3 regions of the Veillonella criceti genome follow, and region 1 is predicted to be linked to each of the others. Evidence: riboswitches for the same ligand, from Rfam matches in the RefSeq annotation. Region 1 holds a riboswitch; each other region holds the start of a gene.

Region 1 (4,329 bases):
ATACAATAAAGGTCGCCCAATGGCAATATGTTGCAAAGAGCCTTGCCCTTGATAAGCTAAAATATTTTGTTTAAGTTTATCAAATTCTTCGCCACCAATTAGATGCAGTGGCTGTACAATAATAGATTCATACCCTTCTTCAATAAGGGCCTCTATAGCGCTCTGCTCAGTATCAATCATTTCACCACGTTCCCGTAAACGTTTCACTATAATACGTGATGTAAACGCTAAACGCACGTCTAAATCCTTGTATTTCGTTTTAATAAACTCTACTACAGGATTAATTTGGTTTTGCCGTGCAGACGCTACCGTCGTGCCAAAGGCTACTACTAAAATAGCTTGTTTCATACACCCTCCTATGTGACGAAAACGGCCCTCACTAGAGGACCGTTTTTATTATTTTATAATAGATAAAATACTTATACGACTTAAACCGCTTACACTGCCATAGACTCACGGTTTACAGACTCCCCCCGCACAACCTCGCGCGTAGCACCTTGATTCTGCTGGTAAGCCTGTTGTTTGCGTTCAATCATACGAATGGATTGAGCCAAATGCTTTAAGAATAAATCCTGAATAAACGGATTCTCCCCTAAACCTTCATTCCAAATGGTAACGCCATAACCTTCATCTGTTAATAATGTAGCCACTGAGTCAGATCGATCACCACCGAGAAAATCCATTAAATGTTCGGACCCGATTAATGCCAGTGGAACGACTAATACGTCTTTATGATCCAATCGTTCTAAGAGCGTCAACGCTTGTTTAAAATTAGGAAAACCATTGGAGGTAAATACTGCCACATTTTGACCATTACCGTACAAACATTTTAATTGTAACGCACTAAATTCCAATTGATTTTGTCCATTCGCCATTAACAAAATGGATTTATTAAGTGCCCGAATATTTACATGTTTCATGATAGCATCAATGGTGGCCACATAATCATCAGCATAATTCTTAACCCCTAATGAGCTAAGTAATGGTTTACCTACATGAATCCGCATTGCATGGCGCTCACAGGTATATGTAAAAGCAGAAATAGCTTTGCGCATCTTCTGATAACACTGATCAGCGACTAAGGCGAAAGGTAATACAAAGACATCCCGTACTCCTGTGTCCTTAAACTCCGCCAAAACCCCTTCCAAAGACTGCACTGGCACTTCATACTTTTCATTCCACTTTTCTATTAATGCATCGGCTAAAAAAACTCGACGAATCACAGCATCAGGATATGATTTTCTAATTTTGGCTTCCATAATGCCTACAGACTTTTCTACAGCCTCACCATAAATCGATCCAAATGTGGCTAAAACAATACCCTTTGTACTCATTTATACATCCTCCGATATCAAGAATACCTATACACCATCGAAATGATGACTACTCTAAATCAGACTGAATTCTGTCATATTTTATAAAATCTAAAATATTCGAAATACATGTCACACTTTGTTTGTTGGTATAATGATACGTTAGATTTAAAATTTAGTCAATGAGAATTTTTCTCATTTCTATTTTTATCAATGACTATCAATGAGAATTTATCTATTTAATATCATTTTCATTTAATAAATCTAATTCTATCGTTCTAGTTCTATTTTTATCGATTTACAGAAGTTTTTAACCATCTCATAACTTTAATATATTCTATAATTCAACAAGTATTTTATCAATATCTTCCATACATACTATACTAACTACGGTCCTAGTTAAAATAGTAACATAAAAATATCAAGTCAAATAATTGAGAATTTTTATACATTTTTATTCAGTAAGTATACCAAAAATACAATTCACAATAAAAATTTTACATAGTTAATTGATACCTATTATGGTTGAGAGAAGACTCTAGGTGCAACTACTTCAAAAATCTCAGCAATAAGTTTCAAATATTTACCTTCAATCAAAGTTCGTTTTCGTTCACTTTTCGTAATCAACCATAACTGTCGTCCATTATACGTTATGCGTAATAAACTATTAATATATTCATTAAAGTCCTCTTCCCCCATAGCCTCTTTTAAAGCTAATAGTTTAGAGTGAATCGGTTCCCCTTGATATTCAGGACGTTCTAATACTGGGGTAAATGTTACTTCGTACACAGAGCTAGATACTTCATTAGGCCCTGCACCATTCATAAATTGATCCATACTTGGACCTCCTTTATTTATATACTTTAAATACCTACTTCTTCATAGTACCAAACTTTCTTCACTTTGCCTATGTCAAAAGCATTCACAAATAGACAAATAACAAATTATCATATCTCTCACCTAGTATTCCTCATTACCACATAGTTGGCAATCCCAACGACTATATAGCGGCCAATCCCTCCTGTCATATGCCTTCTAGCCCAGCCTCACCTACGCTGCTCATTCGCCCTGTAAATCAGCCTACTTATACTCATACCCTACCCCGTATTGCATTGACAGTGGACATCTATTTTGCTATGATGATATCAAAATAAATACAACCTGCAAGGTGTATGACTTAATAGGAAAGAGCAGTAAAAGCTGCCGCGGTCCCGCCGCTGTAAGAGGGAGCACAATCAGTATACCACTGGAGTAATTCTGGGAAGGTGATTGCTGTGAAGAACTTGAGCCAGAAGACCTGCCTTGTTGGATAACCTATACCCCACGAGCGATGGCGAGGTTAATTGAATGTTCTAGTGTATCTTTACAACCTCCCCTACAAGTGGAGGTTATTTTTGTATTTATTATCTATTATTCTTTTTCTATTTTTTATCACGAGGAGTGAATGAAATGAGTAAACAATTTTTCAAAAAAACCTTAGCTACTACATTAGCAGTGGCCGCACTAACCGGTTTCGGTTTCCTTGGCACACAAGTAAATGCCGCTTACCAATTAAGTGACGAAGTTAAAACCGCCACACCAGCATTATTAGAAGCTACTGAAATTGGTGTTCGCACCTACAATACAGACAATGCCGAACTTGCCAAAGCCCCTAATAAAGATGCTATCGTAGTTATGAGCTTCGGTACTACTTTTAAAGACACTCGTGCAAAAACTATTGACGCCGCTGTTAATGAAATTAAAGCACAACATCCTGGTGTAAAAGTAGTCACTGCGTTCACTTCTCACATCATTATTGATCGCATCAAAGCTAAAGAAGGTATCACTTACCCAACCCCTGAAGAAGCTCTTGATCAATTAAAAGCCGAAGGGTATACCCGTGTAGCGCTCACAACATTAGATGTAATCCCTGGTATTGAATACAATTATAAGACGGGCGTTTACAATCAGTACAAACATAACTTCAAAAAAATGACATTAGGTACACCACTTATGTACTGGATGGGGCAAGAAGATCAAACTGATGACATTGCCAAAACTGTACAGGCTGTCGCTACACAATTCCCTAAAGTAGGCCCTAAAGATGCCGTACTTATCATGGCTCATGGTACTCCAGATCCATCCAATGCGTACTATGCAGTTATCCAAGATCGCCTTGATTCTGCAGGGCTTAAAAACGCCTATATCTACACGGTAGAAGGATGGCCTAGTCTTGAAGATATTGTACCTCAATTAAAAGCAAAAGGTATCAATCATGTAACCTTAATGCCATTTATGATGGTAGCAGGCGACCATGCTAACAATGATATGGCTGGTGATGAACCAGATTCTCATAAATCCATTCTTCAAGCTGATGGTTTCAAAGTAGATACTTATATCCACGGTCTTGGCGAAAACCAACAAATCCGCGATCTCTTTGCAGCCCATGCCCAAGAAGCTTGGGAAGCCCTTCAAAAAGACGATGTAAAGTAGGATTGAACTTGTATGAGACCATTTAAACGAATTTTAACTATAGTAACGATAGTATTATTAGCGCTAGTCGTTTTAGCTGGTTGTGGCAAAACAGACTCTAGTCATACTAGTGAAACACGCACCATAACCTATAAGGATCAAACCTATACGGTGCCAGCTAACCCCCAGCGCATTGCAACCTTAGCTAATTCCTTGCTTAACTTTCTTGATGCTATCGATGGCCAATCTATCAGTCGTGTTGATTCTAGTGATGCCCTCTCTGATAAATTAAAAGCCCTTCCTTCCTTAGGGCAAACAGCCAATATAAATATGGAAGAGCTTCTTAGTTTAAAACCAGATTTAGTGATTGGACTTAGCAATCAGCATGGCAAATATGAAGGACAACTGCAAAGCAATCAGTTACCTCATATCCTTGTAAGCTATGATGGTATTAAAGATAATGTGCCATTATTACTATTCTTAGGCGAATTAACACATCACGAAACTAAAGCGAAAGAGGTAGTCGCCCAGTACAATACCAACATTGATAAAGTAAAAGCTGCCA
Region 2 (4,329 bases), 580 kb from region 1:
ACAGGAGCACCCAGGGCCTTAGCTTCTATTTCACCAAGAACTAGCACATTTAATTGACGTCCTAGCATCATTAAAATAGAACTACACACTACAAAGGGACCTACTGCTAGCAAGACATGCTCCCATCGTCTAAAATCAAGACCACCTACCATCCAAAACAAAAATTCTCGCAAACGATATTCATTCATCAGTGTTAACATACCAGAAGTAAAAGCCCCCAATAACATACTAACAGCAACACCTGCCAATAATAACGTAGCCGTTTCTACACGCCCCCCTTGCATAGTCAATATAATAGTTATCGCCACAGCTAAAAAAGCCCCTATAAAGGCAAATAAAGGCATATAAAACATACCTAGCGATGTTAACCCCAATGAAATAGCAATAACCGCACCTAACGAAGCCCCCGCCGAAACGCCCATAATACCAGGGTCTGCTAACGAATTTGAAAAAATGCCTTGCATAACAGCCCCAGCTAAAGCCAACGATGCACCAACCATAAGACCTATCAATACCCTCGGCATTCGAATATACCACAGTACCGCTTCTTGTTCTGGTTCTAATGGTGTAATGATTTCTATTGGTAACCCCATCCCCTGAGCCAAGCTCTCTAGTCCACCCACAATCGGAACTTTAATGGTCCCTACGTGTAAAGCAGCAAGTACTACTATAATCAATACGCTTATTAAGGCCAAAATACTAACAATTTGTTTTCTTCTTCTCATACATTGTTTCCCATTCTCTTATTTTCATTTTCTCACCTATATTCACATCTACAGGTATTACCTTAATTGAAACTCTACATTCAAACTTGTCCTAGTACTCACAGCTTCCGCACCTCGTCTAGCCGGTTCAAACCGCCAAGTACTTACTGTATCTAAAGCAGCTTGATCTAGTATTTCACTGCCTGATGAATCAACTACCCATACAGATTCTACATTTCCATCTACTCCAATAGTTAAGCCTACACCCACACTACCACGAACGCCTTGATTTCTAGCTGAGCGCGGGTATCGTGGTTTTGGTGTATAAATTGGCACCGGTCGATAAAAAGTCGCATCCACTACTTCGCCATTTTCATCGCCTTGAATGCCTGGTTGGTCACCCGTGCCAAAACCTGCGCTACCACCACGCCCATTACCTGACGTTTCACCACCAAAAGTACTTTCTAAACCAGCCCTATCATCGCCCTGTTGCTTAATATCCTGATGCTTAGTAATGATACTATCATCATTACTACTCGTTAAGGGATCCGAATATTCAGGCAAAGTAGTAATAGGTGCTATGGCTGGTAAATTGACCGTAAAATTACCACTACCATCACCGCCATCCCCGCCACTATCAGGTGAGCCTTTCGGTACTGGCCGTTTAATTTCTACATAGTCAACCTCAATATGATTCTCAGGCTCCTCAAATTTCGGTGTTTCAGGCCAAGGTAAAAAAGGAATTGATAGCAAAACTATGGCGTGAAAGACTAAGGAGGCTATCCAAGGTTTCGTCCACATATTTTGATAATTCATTACAATTGCTCCTATCTTTCCTCAGCAGCGATTGATACTTTTTGTATGCCTGACTTTTTCACTGTATCAATAACACTAACTACACGCCCATAATTTACACCAGCATCACCCCGAACAATAATAGCCAAACTAGGATTTTTACTAACCTCGGTTTCTAAACGGTGTCTTAATTGTCCCTCTGGCACTACTTCTTTTTCTAAATAAATTGTCCCATCTGATGCAACGGTAATAGGAAGCACTTCATCTAAACTGACTTTAGACGTAGCTGCTTGTGGCAATTGAATAGGTACACTTTTTTGAACAACCATAGTAAGCATACTCATCATAAAAAAGACAAGTAAAAAGAAAATAATATCGATCATAGGGATAATCATTAATTTGGGTTGATGATCTATTTTCATGGATTTAAGCTTCATAGCGATTACCTGCATTCGTATTAATTACATAGATTGACGTTACATATTCTATATCAGCAATCAACACATTGACACGTTGTGCTAAATAGGTATGAATCACTAATGCTAAAATAGCCACTAACAAACCTGTAGCAGTAGCAATTAAAGCTTCACCTACACCGCCAGTAATAGCAAACGGTTCACCTGACTCAATAGATAACACACTAAAGGAGCCAATCATTCCAACTACGGTACCTAATAAGCCCAATAAAGGGGATAGAGTAACAATCGTTTCCAAATAATTTAAATATTTTTTCAACTGAAATACTTCATGCATAGCAATACTTTCAGCTACATCATTAGCATTTAAATCCTCCGTCCGTTCATCAATTGCCTCTTTAATAATCTTACCAGCTACACCACCAGCTTCCTCACAGATAACTTTAGCTTCTTCTAATCGATTATGTCGTAATAATTCAGGTAAACGCTCTTTTAACAATTCAATGTTTGCAACAGCTCCTTTATAACATAAATACCGATTAACCCCAATAGCGACTGCAATAATAGATGCCAGTAAAATGGGGTACATAACTAAACCGCCCTTGTGAAATAATGCTAATAAATCCACGACTATAATCCCTCCAGCCTAAAGGTAAAAATAAAAAAGACACATCTACGAAGATGTGTCTATAACATAACTAAGAAAATAAAAAATTCACAATTTATATTATCGCCAATCCCCTCCCCATCGCTCGTAGGTAAAACGGTGATTCTTCTATAGGCAGTTCTCCTGGCTTAGATTCATAGCTTACCTCGCCTTCCCAGATTTAACCAGTGGCAATGTGAGGTTTGCTCCTCTTACAGTGGCGGGACCGCATCGGCTTATACCGATTTCCCTATTAAGTCTAATGACACCTATATATTCTCTATTTAATTAAGTATTAACTATAGTTTATATAACTCTAGTATGACTGTCAACCATATACCTATATTTAATTTTTAAAGTTATAAAATCAAATATTTTAACTTATTTTTTTAAATTTATACCTCGTAAATTAACGCCCAATAACATAATGCTCAAAATTCCACAAACTATTCCTGCATAAGTACCAATTAATCCATACAATGGCAATATTAAACAACCACAAGTTAACAAAAAAATACCTTGACTCAACGGATACTTAATATTGACTTTGACCCAGATACCTCGTAATGATTTAATAAAAAGCACTATCATCATTAAACAGCTAACTACTAAATAAAATATCCAAATTAATTGTAGTACTGGATGTTCATGGTTTTTTAAATGTAAATCTACACCCTTGGCCAACCACTTAATATACCAAGGTGACACCGCTTCATAACGCATCATATTATTCTTCTTATATGCTGATACCCATAAACTGTCAGTTGATAAATAGCCTTGATAACAGTCTGAAACCGATTCTTTATCTACTAATCGAAAATAATAGGTACTACTACTCGCTTGCGTTAACGCACTGACTGAAGGGATATTAATTGATACTACTTCTTTATCTGGATATATATCCTTAACCGCTTCAAATATTTCAGTATAGGAATAGATATCCCCATCAACAGATTGAAAACTAAAATATTCCTTAGCTGCTAAATTATGCTCTAAATAGTCTATTTTTGAAAAATAAGAGTAACCAATTAATAAACCTCCCGAAATAAATAAAATAATACAATAAGGAGCTGCTATAAGCCCTAATATTCTATGAAGTGAATAATAGCCTATTGTACTTTTTCTATTAACTAATCTTCGATGTAAAAAATACCCTGCAAAACACGTAATTAAACTTATAAAAGTAAAAACCAACAATATAATACGACCATAATTTCCTAACCCTAAATTACTATGTAATTTAGCCAACCAACGCGTTAGTACATTCAAATAGTCATTATTATAATAGCCTGGTATAAATTCATTATTTACTGATATCCATTCATCATTTTTACCATAAAAATGATAACGAATTAATCCATCACGCCCCGGTTCTTTAAAACGAATCGTTAGCATCGACTTTTCAGGTCTAATAGTCATTGAATCAAGTTGCAAATTAGAATTTTCTTTTAATACTTCTTGTACTTTAACATCACTATTGCGCCACATTGCTGCCCCTGTATAAGGCGTTCCAAGTTGATCAAAATGCACAAAAGAAATACTTCTAACCATAATCACTAAACCTGAAAAGCAAAGTAAAAAGAAAATTGCTAAACTAACTATACCAGCATACTTATGTACTCGATACCAACGTCTCATATATTTATCAACCTTCTAATATTCATAACGAACACCTAAGGTATAAGTGCGACCAGCCGTTGCTTCATTATCGTAAAATTCTCTATCAAATATATTATCAATGCTGAATTTAACTGTAAAATCAGGTGTT
Region 3 (4,329 bases), on a different contig from region 1:
ATCGCCTTGAATGCCTGGGTTGGTCACCCGTGCCAAAACCTGCGCTACCACCACGCCCATTACCTGACGTTTCACCACCAAAAGTACTTTCTAAACCAGCCCTATCATCGCCCTGTTGCTTAATATCCTGATGCTTAGTAATGATACTATCATCATTACTACTCGTTAAGGGATCCGAAATTCAGGCAAAGTAGTAATAGGTGCTATGGCTGGTAAATTGACCGTAAAATTACCACTACCATCACGCCATCCCCGCCACTATCAGGTGAGCCTTTCGGTACTGGCCGTTTAATTTCTACATAGTCAACCTCAATATGATTCTCAGGCTCCTCAAATTTCGGTGTTTCAGGCCAAGGTAAAAAAGGAATTGATAGCAAAACTATGGCGTGAAGACTAAGGGAGGCTATCCAAGGTTTCGTCCACATATTTTGATAATTCATTTACAATTGCTCCTATCTTTCCTCAGCAGCGATTGGATACTTTTGTATGCCTGACTTTTTCACTGTATCAATAACACTAACTACACGCCCATAATTTACACCAGCATCACCCCGAACAATAATAGCCAAACTAGGATTTTTACTAACCTCGGTTTCTAAACGGTGTCTTAATTGTCCCTCTGGCACTACTTCTTTTCTAAATAAATTGTCCCATCTGATGCAACGGTAATAGGAAGCACTTCATCTAAACTGACTTTAGACGTAGCTGCTTGTGGCAATTGAATAGGTACACTTTTTTGAACAACCATAGTAAGCATACTCATCATAAAAAAGACAAGTAAAAAGAAAATAATATCGATCATAGGGATAATCATTAATTTGGGTTGATGATCTATTTTCATGGATTTAAGCTTCATAGCGATTACCTGCATTCGTATTAATTACATAGATTGACGTTACATATTCTATATCAGCAATCAACACATTGACACGTTGTGCTAAATTAGGTATGAATCACTAATGCTAAAAATAGCCACTAACAAACCTGTAGCAGTAGCAATTAAAGCTTCACCTACACCGCCAGTAATAGCAAACGGTTCACCTGACTCAATAGATAACACACTAAAGGAGCCAATCATTCCAACTACGGTACCTAATAAGCCCAATAAAGGGGATAGAGTAACAATCGTTTCCAAATAATTTAAATATTTTTTCAACTGAAATACTTCATGCATAGCAATACTTTCAGCTACATCATTAGCATTTAAATCCTCCGTCCGTTCATCAATTGCCTCTTTAATAATCTTACCAGCTACCACCAGCTTCCTCACAGATAACTTTAGCTTCTTCTAATCGATTATGTCGTAATAATTCAGGTAAACGCTCTTTTAACAATTCAATGTTTGCAACAGCTCCTTTATAACATAAATACCGATTAACCCCAATAGCGACTGCAATAATAGATGCCAGTAAAATGGGGTACATAACTAAACCGCCCTTGTGAAATAATGCTAATAAATCCACGACTATAATCCCTCCAGCCTAAAGGTAAAAATAAAAAAGACACATCTACGAAGATGTGTCTATAACATAACTAAGAAAATAAAAAATTCACAATTTATATTATCGCCAATCCCCTCCCCATCGCTCGTAGGTAAAACGGTGATTCTTCTATAGGCAGTTCTCCTGGCTTAGATTCATAGCTTACCTCGCCTTCCCAGATTTAACCAGTGGCAATGTGAGGTTTGCTCCTCTTACAGTGGCGGGACCGCATCGGCTTATACCGATTTCCCTATTAAGTCTAATGACACCTATATATTCTCTATTTAATTAAGTATTAACTATAGTTTATATAACTCTAGTATATGACTGTCAACCATATACCTATATTTAATTTTTAAAGTTATAAAATCAAATATTTTAACTTATTTTTTTAAATTTATACCTCGTAAATTAACGCCCAATAACATAATGCTCAAAATTCCACAAAACTATTCCTGCATAAGTACCAATTAATCCATACAATGGCAATATTAAACACCACAAGTTAACAAAAAAATACCTTGACTCAACGGATACTTAATATTGACTTTGACCCAGATACCTCGTAATGATTTAATAAAAAGCACTATCATCATTAAACAGCTAACTACTAAATAAAATATCCAAATTAATTGTAGTACTGGATGTTCATGGTTTTTTAAATGTAAATCTACACCCTTGGCCAAACCACTTAATATACCAAGGTGACACCGCTTCATAACGCATCATATTATTCTTCTTATATGCTGATACCCATAAACTGTCAGTTGATAAATAGCCTTGATAACAGTCTGGAAACCGATTCTTTATCTACTAATCGAAAATAATAGGTACTACTACTCGCTTGCGTTAACGCACTGACTGAAGGGATATTAATTGTACTACTTCTTTATCTGGATATATATCCTTAACCGCTTCAAATATTTCAGTATAGGAATAGATATCCCCATCAACAGATGAAAACTAAAATATTCCTTAGCTGCTAAAATTTATGCTCTAAATAGTCTATTTTTTTGAAAAAATAAGAGTAACCAATTAATAAACCTCCCGAAATAAATAAAATAATACAATAAGGAGCTGCTATAAGCCCTAATATTCTATGAGTGAATAATAGCCTATTGTACTTTTTCTATTAACTAATCTTCGATGTAAAAATACCCTGCAAAACACGTAATTAAACTTATAAAAGTAAAAACCAACAATATAATACGACCATAATTTCCTAACCCTAAATTACTATGTAATTTAGCCAACCAACGCGTTAGTACATTCAAATAGTCATTATTATAATAGCCTGGTATAAATTCATTATTTACTGATATCCATTCATCATTTTTACCATAAAATGATAACGAATTAATCCATCACGCCCCGGTTCTTTAAAACGAATCGTTAGCATCGACTTTTCAGGTCTAATAGTCATGTGAATCAAGTTGCAAATTAGAATTTTCTTTTAATACTTCTTGTACTTTAACATCACTATTGCGCCACATTGCTGCCCCTGTATAAGGCGTTCCAAGTTGATCAAAATGCACAAAAGAAATACTTCTAACCATAATCACTAAACCTGAAAAGCAAAGTAAAAAGAAAATTGCTAAACTAACTATACCAGCATACTTATGTACTCGATACCAACGTCTCATATATTTATCAACCTTCTAATATTCATAACGAACACCTAAGGTATAAGTGCGACCAGCCGTTGCTTCATTATCGTAAAATTCTCTATCAAATATATTATCAATGCTGAATTTAACTGTAAAATCAGGTGTTACTCGATAGCCCACACTTGTATTGACTAAGAAATAACCATCATAAGCCCCATACTCACCACCTGGGGCATTGGCATTTTGACGAGGACTCACATATTGCATATCTAGCAAGGCAATCCATTTCGCTCTATCATACGCTAGCCCTGCATGGAAAATATGTTTAGGCACACCATAATCAACTTGATTATTATAACCAGATTGATTCGTATTTGTGATTTCAGGCCCACTCACTTTGCCCATCTGCCAAGCATAATTAATATACGAGCTTAAATTATCATTAAATCTATGTTCATAATTTAACTCAATGCCACGACGATTTTCTTCCCCATAGTTAATATATTGTTTATATTCAACAATACTACTATTAGGCGCATAAAAATATGTATAAGCTACTTTATCTTTTGTTTCTACTTGATATAAAGAAATATCTAATGTATCTTTATCAGTTAAATGACGTTTCATCCCCACTTCCCAGGTCTTAGATATTTCAGGATCTAAATCTGGATTAGGAATTACATTTCCCATACCTGACCCACCAAACCGATAAATATTATACAAAGCTGGTGGATTAAATGATTCTCCATATGATACATAATAATTCATATTCTCATTGGCTTTATACTCTAAGGCAACCTTGGGACTTATATGATTATACGTTTTACCCTCTGAAGTTGTATCATAACCATTTTTACCGCTACGCCAGAATTTTCCATCCCCTTTTTTGAAACGATCATAACGAGCACCAACAAACAAAGACCATTCATCATCAAATTTATATTCATCTTGAACGAAAACCGCTAAGTTTTTCACTTTCCCTTCGTCCTGTGCATATTGCTCAATAATTGAACCCTTATTATGCCAAGAAGATAAATCATAACGTTTTTGAATCATTTCTTCTTCGTGATAAGAAACCCCTGCATTAATGGTATGTTTTCCAATATCATGCCACGTCTTTTCAATTTCATAGGCCCATTTTTTACCTGGATGTTGCGAATAATCACCAACCCCGGCCCAATCAATCCCTGTATATTTACTTGGAACCGTAGCCGATGTAAATCCATCAACTTTATCATGCG

The links. Region 1 has a riboswitch for cobalamin ahead of DYE54_RS00395 (sirohydrochlorin cobaltochelatase). Riboswitches for the same ligand answer to the same signal wherever they lie in the genome.
Region 2: linked by a shared signal. The riboswitch ahead of DYE54_RS02995 (MotA/TolQ/ExbB proton channel family protein) and the one ahead of DYE54_RS00395 (sirohydrochlorin cobaltochelatase) in region 1 are both predicted to bind cobalamin.
Region 3: linked by a shared signal. The riboswitch ahead of DYE54_RS10020 (hypothetical protein) and the one ahead of DYE54_RS00395 (sirohydrochlorin cobaltochelatase) in region 1 are both predicted to bind cobalamin.

Annotation. Positions count from the first base shown of each region.
Region 1 is NZ_UHIO01000001.1:81,680-86,008, reverse strand. It holds gene DYE54_RS00410 (sirohydrochlorin cobaltochelatase) at 1-348, opposite strand, end outside; gene DYE54_RS00405 (sirohydrochlorin cobaltochelatase) at 438-1,334, opposite strand; gene DYE54_RS00400 (hypothetical protein) at 1,833-2,150, opposite strand; cobalamin riboswitch at 2,463-2,632, shown strand; gene DYE54_RS00395 (sirohydrochlorin cobaltochelatase) at 2,763-3,785, shown strand; gene DYE54_RS00390 (ABC transporter substrate-binding protein) at 3,798-4,329, shown strand, end outside.
Region 2 is NZ_UHIO01000001.1:659,890-664,218, forward strand. It holds gene DYE54_RS02980 (FecCD family ABC transporter permease) at 1-725, opposite strand, end outside; gene DYE54_RS02985 (energy transducer TonB) at 783-1,520, opposite strand; gene DYE54_RS02990 (ExbD/TolR family protein) at 1,532-1,936, opposite strand; gene DYE54_RS02995 (MotA/TolQ/ExbB proton channel family protein) at 1,926-2,543, opposite strand; cobalamin riboswitch at 2,679-2,849, opposite strand; gene DYE54_RS03000 (PepSY-associated TM helix domain-containing protein) at 2,943-4,199, opposite strand; gene DYE54_RS03005 (TonB-dependent receptor) at 4,215-4,329, opposite strand, start outside.
Region 3 is NZ_UHIO01000005.1:1,982-6,310, forward strand. It holds gene DYE54_RS10000 (energy transducer TonB) at 1-78, opposite strand, end outside; gene DYE54_RS10005 (hypothetical protein) at 204-440, opposite strand; partial or broken gene DYE54_RS10470 (ExbD/TolR family protein) at 453-871, opposite strand; gene DYE54_RS10015 (MotA/TolQ/ExbB proton channel family protein) at 938-1,258, opposite strand; gene DYE54_RS10020 (hypothetical protein) at 1,245-1,463, opposite strand; cobalamin riboswitch at 1,599-1,769, opposite strand; gene DYE54_RS10030 (PepSY domain-containing protein) at 2,894-3,124, opposite strand; partial or broken gene DYE54_RS10035 (TonB-dependent receptor) at 3,140-4,329, opposite strand, start outside.